DNA from 4 places in the Lysinibacillus sp. FSL K6-3209 genome. Region 1 is predicted to be linked to each of the others. Evidence: riboswitches for the same ligand, from Rfam matches in the RefSeq annotation. Region 1 holds a riboswitch; each other region holds the start of a gene.
The links. Region 1 has a riboswitch for S-adenosylmethionine ahead of metA (homoserine O-succinyltransferase). Riboswitches for the same ligand answer to the same signal wherever they lie in the genome.

Region 1 (3,181 bases):
CAAAGACACCATCATTAATAACGGGTATCCTTAAATTTATGAGTATTTTTTCATTCCCGCTCGTTATGTTACTTATGATTTTCCCCTCTGCTGTCAATATCTCGAAAGCCGCACAAAAGGGATTTTATTTCGGCACGATTTGCGGAGGAATTGTCTTAATAATCATTATAGCCCTATCAACACTCGTTATTGGTCCAACGAATACTTCCATTGAGACATTTCCTAGCTATGCACTGGCTCAACGGATTTCTATAGGCAATTTTTTTCAACGTGTTGAAGTTGTTATGGCTGTCATGTGGATTATCTCCATCTATATTCGAACTTTTCTCTATTTTTATGCATCTGCAATAGGTATAGCACAAATACTAAATATTAAAGATCCCCGACCATTGATTTTGCCATTAGGAATGTGCATGATTGCGCTGTCTCAAATTGTTCATCCGAATATTGTGCATTCTAATAATTACAATCAAAAAATTTGGCCGCTGTATTCAGGGTTATTTACTGTCTTGTTAGCCCTATTATTACTAGTCATTGCAAAAATGCGAAAGATTAAAAGCAAAACAGCAACTGACCAAAATACATTAAATTCAAGTGAAACACCGTAAAAAAAATCCAATTTCTCTCTATTGAGAAATTGGATTTTTTAGATCTTCACAAAAGCAAATGGTAAGCAACCAATTAGATATGGTATTCAATTTCATCAACAAAATCCCATTCATACGGCGTTTCTTGATAAACATAGTAGTTTAGCCAGTTGGAGAATAATAAATGGGTATGTGCTCGCCATGTATTAATAGGTTCTTTAGATGGGTCATCATGCGGGAAATAGTTAACAGGCACTGCAATATCAATTCCTTTTGCCACATCGCGACTGTATTCATCGGCTAATGTTGTCGCATCGTATTCTAAATGTCCAGTAATCATAATATTTTTATTATCTTTTGATTGCACGATAAAAACGCCTGCATCTTCTGAATAAGATAGTAACCGTAATTCCGGGTGATTGCGTACTTCATCAATTGAAACAGAAGTGTACCTAGAATGTGGTGCTGTAAATAAGTCACTAAATCCTCTTACTAAATCGACCGTTAAATCCGTAATCACATGTGAATATACACCCGAACACTTTTCTGGTAATTCAAATTTCCCGATTCCATAATGATGATATAAGGCAGCCTGTGCACCCCAACAGATATGCAAGACAGACGTGACATTCTTAGCAGACCAATCCATTATCTCCGAGATTTCTTCCCAATAATTCACTTCTTCAAATGCCATTTTTTCCACTGGTGCACCCGTAATGATCATCCCGTCAAAGCGACGATGACGTATCTCATTAAATGTTGAATAAAAGAGTTGTAAATGCGATTTACTAACATTTTTAGACTCGTGTGTTGCTGTATTTAAAAATGTTATATTGACTTGTAACGGCGTATTACCAAGTAATCGAAGTAATTGTAATTCTGTTTTCTCTTTTTCCGGCATTAAATTAAATATTAAAATATTTAACGGACGAATTTGTTGTGTTTTGGCACGGTCTTCTTCCATGACGAATATTTTTTCCTCACGTAAATGTTCTCCAGCTGGTAAGTTTTTCGGAATATTAATTGGCATATTGTAGTCCCCTTTTCTCTTATTTTTTTCTCTCTATGTAAAATTAAAAAATCCCCCTCATTCCATAAGAGCAAGAATGAGAAGGATAATTATCACGTTCACTCTTATCTCTCAAAGGAAAAATCCTTTGGTGGAATTAGCACCTTTCTAACAATGTTAGAGGTTGCTGAAGCGTCATAGGGCCAAATCCCTCAGCTTCTCTTGATAAGATTATTCAATTAAAAAGAATTGTATCATGAACAATTAAGAATTTCAATAATACATAGAATATTTTGTATTTAAACGAATGGAAGCTTATGAATTGTTAAACACTACTATCAAGTTATATTTTTGACATCCAGTGCCAATTCCAAAAGGCATATACGAAAATTAATGGAACCAATAAATCGTAATGGCAATCATAGAGGTATTATGTTAACATATACCTTTAGTAACAGAGAGGAACGTGAATATTTTGATTAAAATTGAACTCCCAAAACCAGACTTAGTAATCCGTCAACGTGAGCAAGTGTTAAAACCAGGGGATGTAGAAATTACGCCTTTTCACGGTTTTATTGATTTCCATAAAATCACTCGCGAAAAAGGTGGCATTTTCTTATTTTATAATGAAAAAAATGAACTATTATTTGTAGGGAAAGCACGTAAAATTCGCCAACGTATTAAAAAGCATTTTGAAGATAATGTATCACCAATGAAAAAATACCGTGATGAAATTTTCAAAATCGAAGTGTATGAAATTGATGATCCAATGGAACGTGAAATTTACGAAACATATGCGATTAACACATTCCGTGCAAAATATAATCTAGATAAAGTATTTTATTAAGATTCAAACCGTTAGCATAATGTATGCTAACGGTTTGAGATTGTCGACAAAAGGCATCAAGAAGTTCTAACCTTGATGCCTTTTGTCATTTTTTATAGTAAATAATTGGATTTCATTCCCAAGTCGACCATTCTCTATGAGCATATCTACTCTCCTTAAGCAGCTTGCCATGTCCAAGTAGCAAGCTTTTTCAAGTTCATGGCAGCAAAAGTAAGCATCGCCTGCATGGACAATTTTTTAAGACCCCTTAAGTTTGTCCATCGCATACCATGCTTTTCTTTTGCATCTGCAAAGACACGTTCAATCGTTTCTTTGCGCTTTGCATAAATTTGTTTAATATCATATGAATGGCGTAAATGTTCAGCTTCTTCCATATATGTTTCCCATATATGACGTTGAATAAGTTTTTGATGATTCTTGCTTTCTGTACATTGTGATAGCCAGGGGCAATTAGCACAAATCGTTGGATTCGATTTATATTGGCGATACCCTTCCTTTGTGGTTGTCGTATATTTCAATACCTGCCCTTGTGGGCAAAGATAACAATTATAGTACTCATCGTACACATATTCATGCTTTCGAAAGAAACCATCTTTTGTTTTAGGACGTGTATAAGGGAGAACAGGTAACATTTGATTCTCTAATAAAAAGTTAGTGATGGCAGGTGTTTTATAAGCAGCATCCGCAGCAATCGCTAATGGCTTTTTCACTTTTTCAATGATTTTTTCAACAAGTGGC
Region 2 (3,181 bases), 1.5 Mb from region 1:
ACCTACGAAAGAACAATTAAAGCAATATTGGCAAGCGAGCGGGTTGCCACTGAAGAAGTTTTTTAACACTTCTGGCATGAAATACCGTGAACTTGGATTGAAGGATAAATTGGCGGAAATGCCGGAAGATGAGCAACTTACACTGCTTGCGTCAGATGGTATGCTAATGAAACGACCAATCGTGACAGATGGAAAAAAAGTAACATTAGGTTTTAAAGAAACAGAATTTGAGCAAGCTTGGAAATAACTGCTTTTATCCTTGTTTTTATGATAGAAGTATGGCACACTGATAGTGAATATATTACATATTTATGGAGGGGTTTTTGGCATGAGCACACCTAAAGACTTACGTTACTCTGAAGAACACGAATGGGTAAAATTAGAAGATGGTAAAGTACGTATCGGTATTTCTCACTTCGCACAATCAGAACTAGGAGATATCGTTTTCGTTGAGCTTCCACAAGTTGGCGATGAAATTAAAACAGATGATCCATTCGGTAGTGTAGAATCAGTAAAAACTGTTTCTGAACTTTACGCACCAATTTCAGGTACTGTAGTTGAAGTAAATGCAGACTTAGAAGATAGCCCAGAATTCGTAAATGAATCACCATATGAAAAAGCATGGATGATCGTTGTAGAGCCTGCTGATGCATCAGAGATTGAAAACCTTATGACAGCTGAGCAATACGAAAAATTGATTGCAGAATAAACAAGCCTGTAATAGAAAAACGTCGGAAAATTTGCCGGCGTTTTTTATTATATCATGCTACAGTTTTTCGGCGCATCATAGGAATTGCTAGCTCAATAAGTTATCACAGAAACGCCCGAAATTGCGATGCAATAGTATGAAATTCGGTTATTCAAATGGTATGCTGTAGTAGATAACTGTCTAAATGGGGGTGGCGTGATGTTCGAAGGGAAATGTTTAATCGTGGAAGGCCGTTCGGATAAGCTTCAAATTGAACCTATTCTGAGTGAAGATGTTACAATCCTTTGTACAAATGGTACAATTGGTGTGCATCAATTAGAAGAATTACTCGACCCATATGAGGGCTGTGAGCTCTATACATTTTTTGATGCGGATACATCAGGCGATAAACTACGAGCATTAATGGATAGACATTATCCAGAGGCTGAGCATTTACGGACAATGCCAACATATAAAGAAGTAGAAACAACACCGAGGAAAGTGCTAGCGACGATTTTATTGCGTGCACATTTTTCAATCCATAATGAATATATTTTGTAAGGTTGCGTGAAATCATGGAAGAATGGTCAAAAGAGCAGTGGGAAACGGCTGTAAAGTCTGGAGACAAAACTGCCTTTTATTTATATACACCGATGTGCGGAACTTGTGCCGTTGCATCCAAAATGATGAATATCATTGAACAGTTACTACCAGAGGTGAAAATAGGCAAGGCAAACATCAATTTTCTAGGACAAATAGCTTTTGATTTTCAAATTGAAAGTGTACCTTGTTTACTCGTTAGCGATGGTGGAAAGGTTATTGATAAGATTTATGCATTTCAATCCGTACCATTTTTATACGAATTGTTAAAAAAACCAATTGACTGAACTTTGCTAGCGTGGTAAAGTAACAAATATATTAAAAAACTATTAAATATATCGAACTCTTATAAAGAGCGGCGGAGGGAAGTGCCCTATGAAGCCCGGCAACCATCACATTTGTGAAAAGGTGCCAAATCACCCAAAGATTTATCTTTGAAAGATGAGAGAACGGTTTAGCGTATAAAGTACGTGACCCCTTCTACTTGTCTTGAGAGAAGGGGTTTTCTATATGAGAAAAGGAGTATTCGCTATGATACAGCTTCAAAATATTACGAAGAAATACAAAACCGCAAATGGCGAATTGACTGCTGTCAAAGATGTAAATCTTTCGATTAACAAAGGTGAAATTTTTGGCATTATCGGCTACAGTGGTGCTGGTAAAAGTACGATGATTCGTTTATTAAACGGTTTAGAAAAACCTACGACAGGTACAGTGAAGGTCAACAACCAAGAATTTTCATCTATTAAGGGGCAAAAGCTCCGTGATGCTAGACAAAAAGTAAGTATGATTTTCCAACATTTTAACTTACTTTGGTCTCGAACAGTGGCAGAAAACATTGCTTTTCCACTAGAAATCGCAGGCGTTTCTAAGCGTGAGCGAGAAGCACGTGTGAAAGAACTAATTGCACTCGTTGGCTTAGAAGGTCGCGATAAAGCGTACCCATCACAGCTATCAGGTGGTCAAAAGCAACGGGTTGGTATAGCGCGAGCACTTGCCAATAATCCTGAAGTATTGTTATGTGACGAAGCTACATCTGCACTTGATCCAGAAACTACAGATGCAATTCTCGATTTACTTGTTGATATTAATGAACGATTAGGCTTAACCATTGTGTTAATTACGCATGAAATGCATGTTATTCGCAAAATTTGTCATCGCGTGGCGGTGATGGAGGCTGGAGAAATTGTAGAACGCGGAGAAGTATTGCAAGTGTTCCAAGCACCTCAAGCGGCCATTACAAAAAAATTCGTCTCTCAAATTACTGATACGAAGGAAACGCAAGAGACTGTTGCACAGCTTAGAGCAAATTATCCTACAGGACAACTGGTCAAACTTGTCTTTGTAGGAGAAAAAACCGAGCAACCCGTAATATCGCATTTAGTGAAGCAGTTTGATGTAGAAATTAGTATTGTTCATGGTAATATCTCACAAACTAAAAACGGCGCATACGGCACACTTGTTGTGCAAATTGATGGCTCAGAGACAAATGTAGCAGCTGCATTAAATTATTTGAATACAGTTGAAGTACAAACGGAGGTGATTGCAAATGCTAACTAGTCTCTTTCCGAATGTCGACTGGGAAAAAATGTGGTCTGCCACATACGAAACACTTTATATGACCACTATTTCAACGGTCATCACATTCATACTTGGTTTAGCCATTGGTATTATCCTCTTTTTAACGAGCCCAAACCAATTATGGGCAAATAAAATCGTTAACTTTTTAACGGGGTCGATCGTCAATATATTCCGTTCGATACCATTTATCGTGTTAATTATTTTACTAATACCGTTTACAAAGTTTTTACTTGGGACAATCCGTGGAGCAGATGCAGCTTTACCAGCACTTATTATTGGTGCAGCACCATTCTATGCCCGAATGGTATTAAT
Region 3 (3,181 bases), 1.8 Mb from region 1:
GATTCCGAGTTTGAGAATTTAGAAGTTTATTCAGAAGTACTGCAAGATGCTGTTTTTGAATTAATGGATGCTGGGAAAGTAAGCTTTGCATCTGCTACTTCTATTACCCTATCGGAAGAGGTAGGAAACCGTGTTTATGGAAATTTTGAAAAATATGCTGATAAATTAGTATTACGTCCACAGGAAATTTCTAATCATCCGGAAATTATCCGTCGACTCGGTTTAATTTCTGTAAATACAGCGCTTGAGCTAGATATTTATGGGAATGTAAATTCAACTCATGTTTCTGGCACACGAATGATGAATGGGATTGGTGGTTCTGGTGATTTTGCTCGTAATGCCCGGTTAGGTATTTTTGTGACGAAATCATATGCAAAAGGCGGTAAAATTTCTAGTATCGTACCAATGGTTTCGCATGTGGACCATACAGAACATGATGTAGATATTATTGTCACAGAACAAGGTGTTGCAGACTTGCGTGGTTTAGCACCGAAAGAGCGTGTAGGTCGTATTATTGAAAACTGTGCGCATCCAGATTATAAGGATCAATTATGGGCGTACTTTAACGAAGCGAACGAGGCAACAGGCGGACACCATACACCACATATTTTAGAAAAAGCGCTTTCTTGGCATGTCAATTTAGCTAAGAACGGTACAATGCAAGATCCATCATTTGCAAAATAATGATATAAAAAAGCCTTGAGAGTTTGTTTGTTGTCTCTCAAGGCTTTGATTTGTTTAAATTTATTTTTTAAAGGCAGATGTTACTTTAGGCTCTGTCCCTTGGATAAGCCGTTTAATATTTTCAATATGCAACATAAGCGCGATACCAAAAAGAACAATTGAAATCATTGTTGGTCCAACCCCAGGTATCCATAAGTAAGTTGCTGTACAAAAAATAATATAAAATACAAGCACACCAATGATTAAATAATTTGTTGTTAAAGATAAAATGACAAATAACATAAGTGCAAATAATGCAATTTTCCAATCAATAGCGAGCAATATGCCTATGATTGATGCAGTTCCTTTGCCGCCTTTGAAGCCCATATGGAACGGGAAGTTATGACCTAGTATTACACTAGCAGCTATTGCATAGGTTAATAACCACATTTGTACTTCAGTAAACTGTGAAGCATTGGAGGAAAAGTAGTAAAGTGCGCATAGCACGGCAGCAACTCCTTTACCTATATCTATAAGTGCTACTAATATGCCGTATTTCCATCCAAGAGAAAGCGTTGCGTTTGAGGCACCCGCATTGCCATGGCCAGTCTTTTTTAAATCTACTCCAGAAAGAAACTGTGCCACTTTAGAGCCATGAATACAGCCGATTAGATAACCAATAATAATAAAAATAATCATGGCTTTTACCATAAAAATACTCCTTTCAAACTATACTTTTATATAGTGTATGTGTTCTTATTACGTAAAGGAGCAGACAGAAGTTTCAGAAAAAAATAAATTTTACTGTTGACAGAAAAAAAGTCTATGTTTATACTGTGTAACAACGATGGAAATTGAATCACATACTCTTATCAAGAGCGGCGGAGGGATAGGCCCTATGATGCCCGGCAACCAGTGAGTGACGAACTTGCTAAGGTGCTAATTCCTACAGATTCTTACTTGGATCTGGCAGATAAGGGGAGGAAAACTTGCAACCGCAACCCTCTTCTTAACTGAAGGGGGTTTTTGTTTTCTCACATAAATCCTCCTCATCTCCGGTACCATCGTAAAACCCATTTAGGAGGAAGAAAACATGTCGAATTTTAAACCAGAAACTTTACTATTACACGGTGGCCAAGAGCCAGACCCAGTGACAGGCTCCCGAACTGTACCGGTGTACCGTTCAACAGCTTTCGTATTTAAAGACACTGCTCATGCGCAACGTCTTTTCGCTTTAGAAGAAGCGGGCAATATTTATACACGTATTACAAATCCAACTGTAGATGTTTTTGAAAAACGCGTCGCTTTATTGGAGGGCGGTACAGCAGCAGTAGCACTTTCATCAGGTGCAGCAGCTATCGCATTTTCAATTTTAAATCTTGCAGGAGCAGGGGATGAAATCGTAGCAGCAAGTTCTTTATACGGAGGAACATATAACTTATTAGCAAATACACTACCAAACTACGGTATTAAAACAATTTTCGTAGATGAAACAAATCCTGAGAATTTCCGATCTGCCATTAATGAAAAGACAAAAGCAGTGTTCGCTGAAATTTACGGAAACCCAAGCTTAAAAGTGCTAGATGTAGAGGCAGTAGCTACAATTGCACATGACAACGGTTTACCTTTAATTATTGATAGCACTTTTGCTTCACCATATGGCTCAACACCAATCGACTTCGGTGCAGATATCGTCGTTCACTCAGCGACAAAATGGATTGGCGGACACGGTACAACTTTAGGCGGTGTAGTTGTGGATGCAGGGAAATTTGATTGGACTCAAGGTAGATTCCCAGGATTTACAGAACCTGACGCATCTTATCACGGTTTACGATACGGTATTGATACTGCAGCGGCTGCATTTGCCACAAAACTGCGCGTGCAATTACTACGTGATTTTGGACCAACATTAAGTGCAGATGCTGCATTTAACTTATTACAAGGTTTAGAAACGCTCCATTTGCGAATTCCTAAACATAATGAAAATGCCTTAGCAGTTGCAGAATATTTACGTAACCACCCATCTGTGGAGTATGTAAACTATAATGGATTAGAAGATTTTGCCACACATGATTTAGCGAAGAAATATTTGAAAAATGGCTTCGGTTCAGTGCTTACATTTGGCATTAAAGGTGGACGAGAAGCAGGCCGTCAATTAATAGACAGCGTAAAATTATTTTCACACGTAGCAAATGTAGGCGATGCAAAATCACTAATTATTCACCCGGCGTCTACAACTCATCAACAATTATCTGCTGAGGAATTAATCCAAACTGGTGTTTCCGAGTCGCTCATTCGCTTATCAATTGGTTTAGAGGCAGTTGAGGATATTATTGCAGATTTAGAACAAGCTATTGCACAAGTAACAACAACTGAACAAAAAGTAGAAGCATAACTATTAAGATAGCCAATGATTTATGTTGTAGCGTTTACGTATTTTCTCATTCGAAATGCCTCATTTGGTAATGCGTATAACGTTGCGACATTCATCCTTACCTCATTCGGTGAGTTTTCTGAA
Region 4 (3,181 bases), 1.3 Mb from region 1:
CCAACCAGTGTTTACAAGGAATACTTGTGCGCCATGCTCATCGATTTTTTGACCTAACATTTCTGCATACACAGTTGCTGGAAGTGGAAGGAATGGAGAACCGAAACATGTAGAGAATACTGGTTCTGGCTCTGTTACACCACGTTCAGTACCTGCAAGTTTAGATGTGAAACCACTTAGGAAGTGATACATTGCTTGTTCTTTTGTTAATTTACTGATTGGAGGTAAAACACCAAAAGCATCAGCAGTTAAGAAAACGATTGTTTTTGGGTGACCTGCAACAGATGGATCAACGATATTTTCGATATATTGGATTGGATAAGCAACACGTGTATTTTCTGTTAATGAACCATCATCGTAATCGCAAACACGAGTTTCAGGATCTACAGCTACGTTCTCTAGTACAGAACCGAAGCGGATTGCGTTGTAGATTTCAGGTTCTTTTTCAGCAGAAAGGTTAATTGTTTTTGCGTAGCAACCGCCCTCAATGTTAAATACGCCGTTGTCAGACCAACCGTGCTCATCGTCACCGATTAATTTGCGGTCAGGATCAGCCGATAAAGTCGTTTTACCAGTACCAGATAAACCGAAGAATAATGCTACATCACCAGCTTCTCCAACGTTTGCTGAACAGTGCATTGATAGGATACCTTGTTGCGGTAAAAGGTAGTTCATAATACCGAAAATAGATTTTTTAATTTCACCAGCATATTCAGTACCACCGATTAGGATGATTTTCTTTTCAAGTGATACAATGATGAATGTTTCAGAAGCTGTACCATCAACAGCTGGATCTGCTTTAAAGTTAGGAGCTGAAATAATTGTGAAATCAGCAACGTGAGAAGCTAATTCTTCTTCAGTTGGACGGATAAATAATTGATGGGCGAAAAGATTGTGCCAAGCATATTCATTGATTACTTGAATACTTAATTGTGAATCTTTGTCAGCACCTGCAAAACCTTTAAATACAAATAATTCGTCACGTTCTTTTAAGTATTTAACTACTTTTACATATAAGTTATCGAACACTTCAGAAGAAATTGGTTGGTTTACTTTACCCCAGTCAATTTTATCTTTTGTGCTTTCTTCTTCTACCGTATATTTATCTTTAGGTGAACGACCAGTGTATTTGCCAGTTTCTGCACGAACTGCGCCATCTACTGTTAACATTGCCTCACCACGAGATGTAGCTTTTTCAGCTAATTGTGGTACTGAAAGTTGAACGTTAATGTTCCCGCCGTTTAATAATTCCTTCAGTTCGTTTGCAATTTCTACTGAATTCATCGATTAAATACCATCCTTTTTTATAGTATTCCCTTGAGTTTGAGGGAGTTTTTCTTAATTTCAAAAATAGTATAACACAATTGCTTTAATAATCTATACTAATTCAAAAATTATTTTCGAGTTTTAAATACTTTTCAACAAAACGACATAAAATAATTGACATTGTTCTACCTTTTCCGTAAGATGAGGAATTGAACGGATACTCTTATCCCGAGCTGGTGGAGGGTCAGGCCCTGTGAAACCCGGCAACCTGCATGAACTATTTCACGACATGCGTTGGTGCCAACCTGATGCAAGGGGATACCCCTTGAACGATAAGAGTGAAAGGTTACGCAGTCATTATTCCTTTCCTCATGTTAAGTACACGTGAGAAAAGGATTTTTTTTATTTTTAAAATGAATGTAAAGGTAAGTATGTGCAATTCTTTCCTTATTATAATGACGGATCTTTCGAAATCCTCATGTTAAAAGCAACAACGGCTTGAGAGTTCAATCCTTTAGGAGCGGACTTGACATGGGTAATGAGTACCGTATTAATTTCGCAAATACTATTTGTAAGAGTAATAGGAGGAAAACCAAATGACAAACCGTCGATTGTTTACATCAGAGAGTGTAACAGAAGGACATCCCGATAAAATTTGTGATCAAATCTCGGATGCTATTTTAGATGCCATTTTAACAGAAGATCCTAATGCCCGTGTAGCGTGTGAAACAACAGTCACAACAGGCTTAGTATTAGTAGCAGGAGAAATTACTACTTCTACTTATGTAGATATTAAAGGCATTGTGCGTGATACAGTAGCAGAAATCGGCTATACACGAGGCAAGTATGGCTTTGATGCTGAAAACTTAGCTGTACTAGTCGCAATCGGAGAGCAATCACCTGATATTGCCCAAGGTGTAGACCAAGCATTAGAAGCGCGTGAAGGTTCAATGACAGATGCGGATATTGAAGCGATTGGTGCAGGTGACCAAGGATTAATGTTCGGTTATGCATGTAATGAAACACCTGAATTAATGCCTTTACCAATTAGTTTAGCGCATAAATTGGCTCGTCGTTTAACAGAAGTACGTAAATCAGGTGAATTAGCATATTTACGTCCAGATGGTAAAACGCAAGTAACAATTGAGTATGATGAAAACAATGTCCCTGTTCGTGTTGATACGATCGTTATTTCAACTCAGCATGATGAAGAAGCAACACTTGAACAAATTCAAGCAGATTTAAAAGCATTAGTAATTGCTCCAGTAGTTCCTAGTGAGTTATTAGATGCACAGACTAAATACTTCATCAACCCAACTGGTCGTTTTGTTATTGGTGGTCCAAAAGGAGATGCTGGACTTACTGGTCGTAAAATCATCGTTGATACATACGGTGGTTATGCACGTCATGGTGGTGGTGCATTCTCTGGTAAGGATGCTACGAAAGTGGACCGTTCAGCAGCCTATGCAGCTCGTTATGTAGCGAAAAATATTGTTGCAGCTGGTTTAGCAGAACGTGCAGAAGTACAGCTTGCTTATGCTATCGGTGTAGCGCAACCGGTATCGATTGCCGTTGATACGTTTGGTACAGGACGAGTAAGTGAAAGTGAAATCGTAAAATGGGTTCGCGAACTTTTCGATCTACGTCCAGCAGGCATCATTAAAATGCTTGATTTACGTCGTCCAATTTATAAACAAACGGCTGCATACGGTCACTTTGGCCGTACAGATTTAAATGTACCTTGGGAAAATACGGACAAGGCAGATGCACTAAGAGAAAAAGCGAGTTTATAATCTGTTTTATCAAGAACATTCGATTTGGTAATGAACAAACGTAAATGTTTTATTGAAAGGGGCTAGCTAGTGGCCCCTTTTTATCTTGCCTTTCACATTTCTTCTTACTGCTACTAGGTCGG

Region 2: it holds a riboswitch for S-adenosylmethionine, as region 1 does, so the genes downstream of both, MHH88_RS17795 (methionine ABC transporter ATP-binding protein) here and metA (homoserine O-succinyltransferase) in region 1, are expected to answer to the same signal.
Region 3: it holds a riboswitch for S-adenosylmethionine, as region 1 does, so the genes downstream of both, MHH88_RS02050 (O-acetylhomoserine aminocarboxypropyltransferase/cysteine synthase family protein) here and metA (homoserine O-succinyltransferase) in region 1, are expected to answer to the same signal.
Region 4: it holds a riboswitch for S-adenosylmethionine, as region 1 does, so the genes downstream of both, metK (methionine adenosyltransferase) here and metA (homoserine O-succinyltransferase) in region 1, are expected to answer to the same signal.

The regions. Positions count from the first base shown of each region.
Region 1 is NZ_CP150264.1:2,181,349-2,184,529, reverse strand. Features, by position in the region: gene MHH88_RS10470 (endospore germination permease) at 1-608, shown strand, start outside; gene metA (homoserine O-succinyltransferase) at 682-1,617, opposite strand; SAM riboswitch class I at 1,719-1,828, opposite strand; gene MHH88_RS10460 (nucleotide excision repair endonuclease) at 2,072-2,443, shown strand; gene MHH88_RS10455 (IS1182 family transposase) at 2,599-3,181, opposite strand, start outside.
Region 2 is NZ_CP150264.1:3,631,696-3,634,876, reverse strand. Features, by position in the region: gene MHH88_RS17815 (arsenate reductase family protein) at 1-247, shown strand, start outside; gene gcvH (glycine cleavage system protein GcvH) at 329-709, shown strand; gene MHH88_RS17805 (hypothetical protein) at 908-1,249, shown strand; gene MHH88_RS17800 (thioredoxin family protein) at 1,264-1,575, shown strand; SAM riboswitch class I at 1,632-1,736, shown strand; gene MHH88_RS17795 (methionine ABC transporter ATP-binding protein) at 1,820-2,848, shown strand; gene MHH88_RS17790 (methionine ABC transporter permease) at 2,838-3,181, shown strand, end outside.
Region 3 is NZ_CP150264.1:393,405-396,585, forward strand. Features, by position in the region: gene MHH88_RS02040 (acetyl-CoA hydrolase/transferase family protein) at 1-684, shown strand, start outside; gene MHH88_RS02045 (glycerol-3-phosphate acyltransferase) at 745-1,374, opposite strand; SAM riboswitch class I at 1,530-1,643, shown strand; gene MHH88_RS02050 (O-acetylhomoserine aminocarboxypropyltransferase/cysteine synthase family protein) at 1,757-3,058, shown strand.
Region 4 is NZ_CP150264.1:3,496,064-3,499,244, reverse strand. Features, by position in the region: gene pckA (phosphoenolpyruvate carboxykinase (ATP)) at 1-1,284, opposite strand, end outside; SAM riboswitch class I at 1,487-1,605, shown strand; gene metK (methionine adenosyltransferase) at 1,863-3,059, shown strand.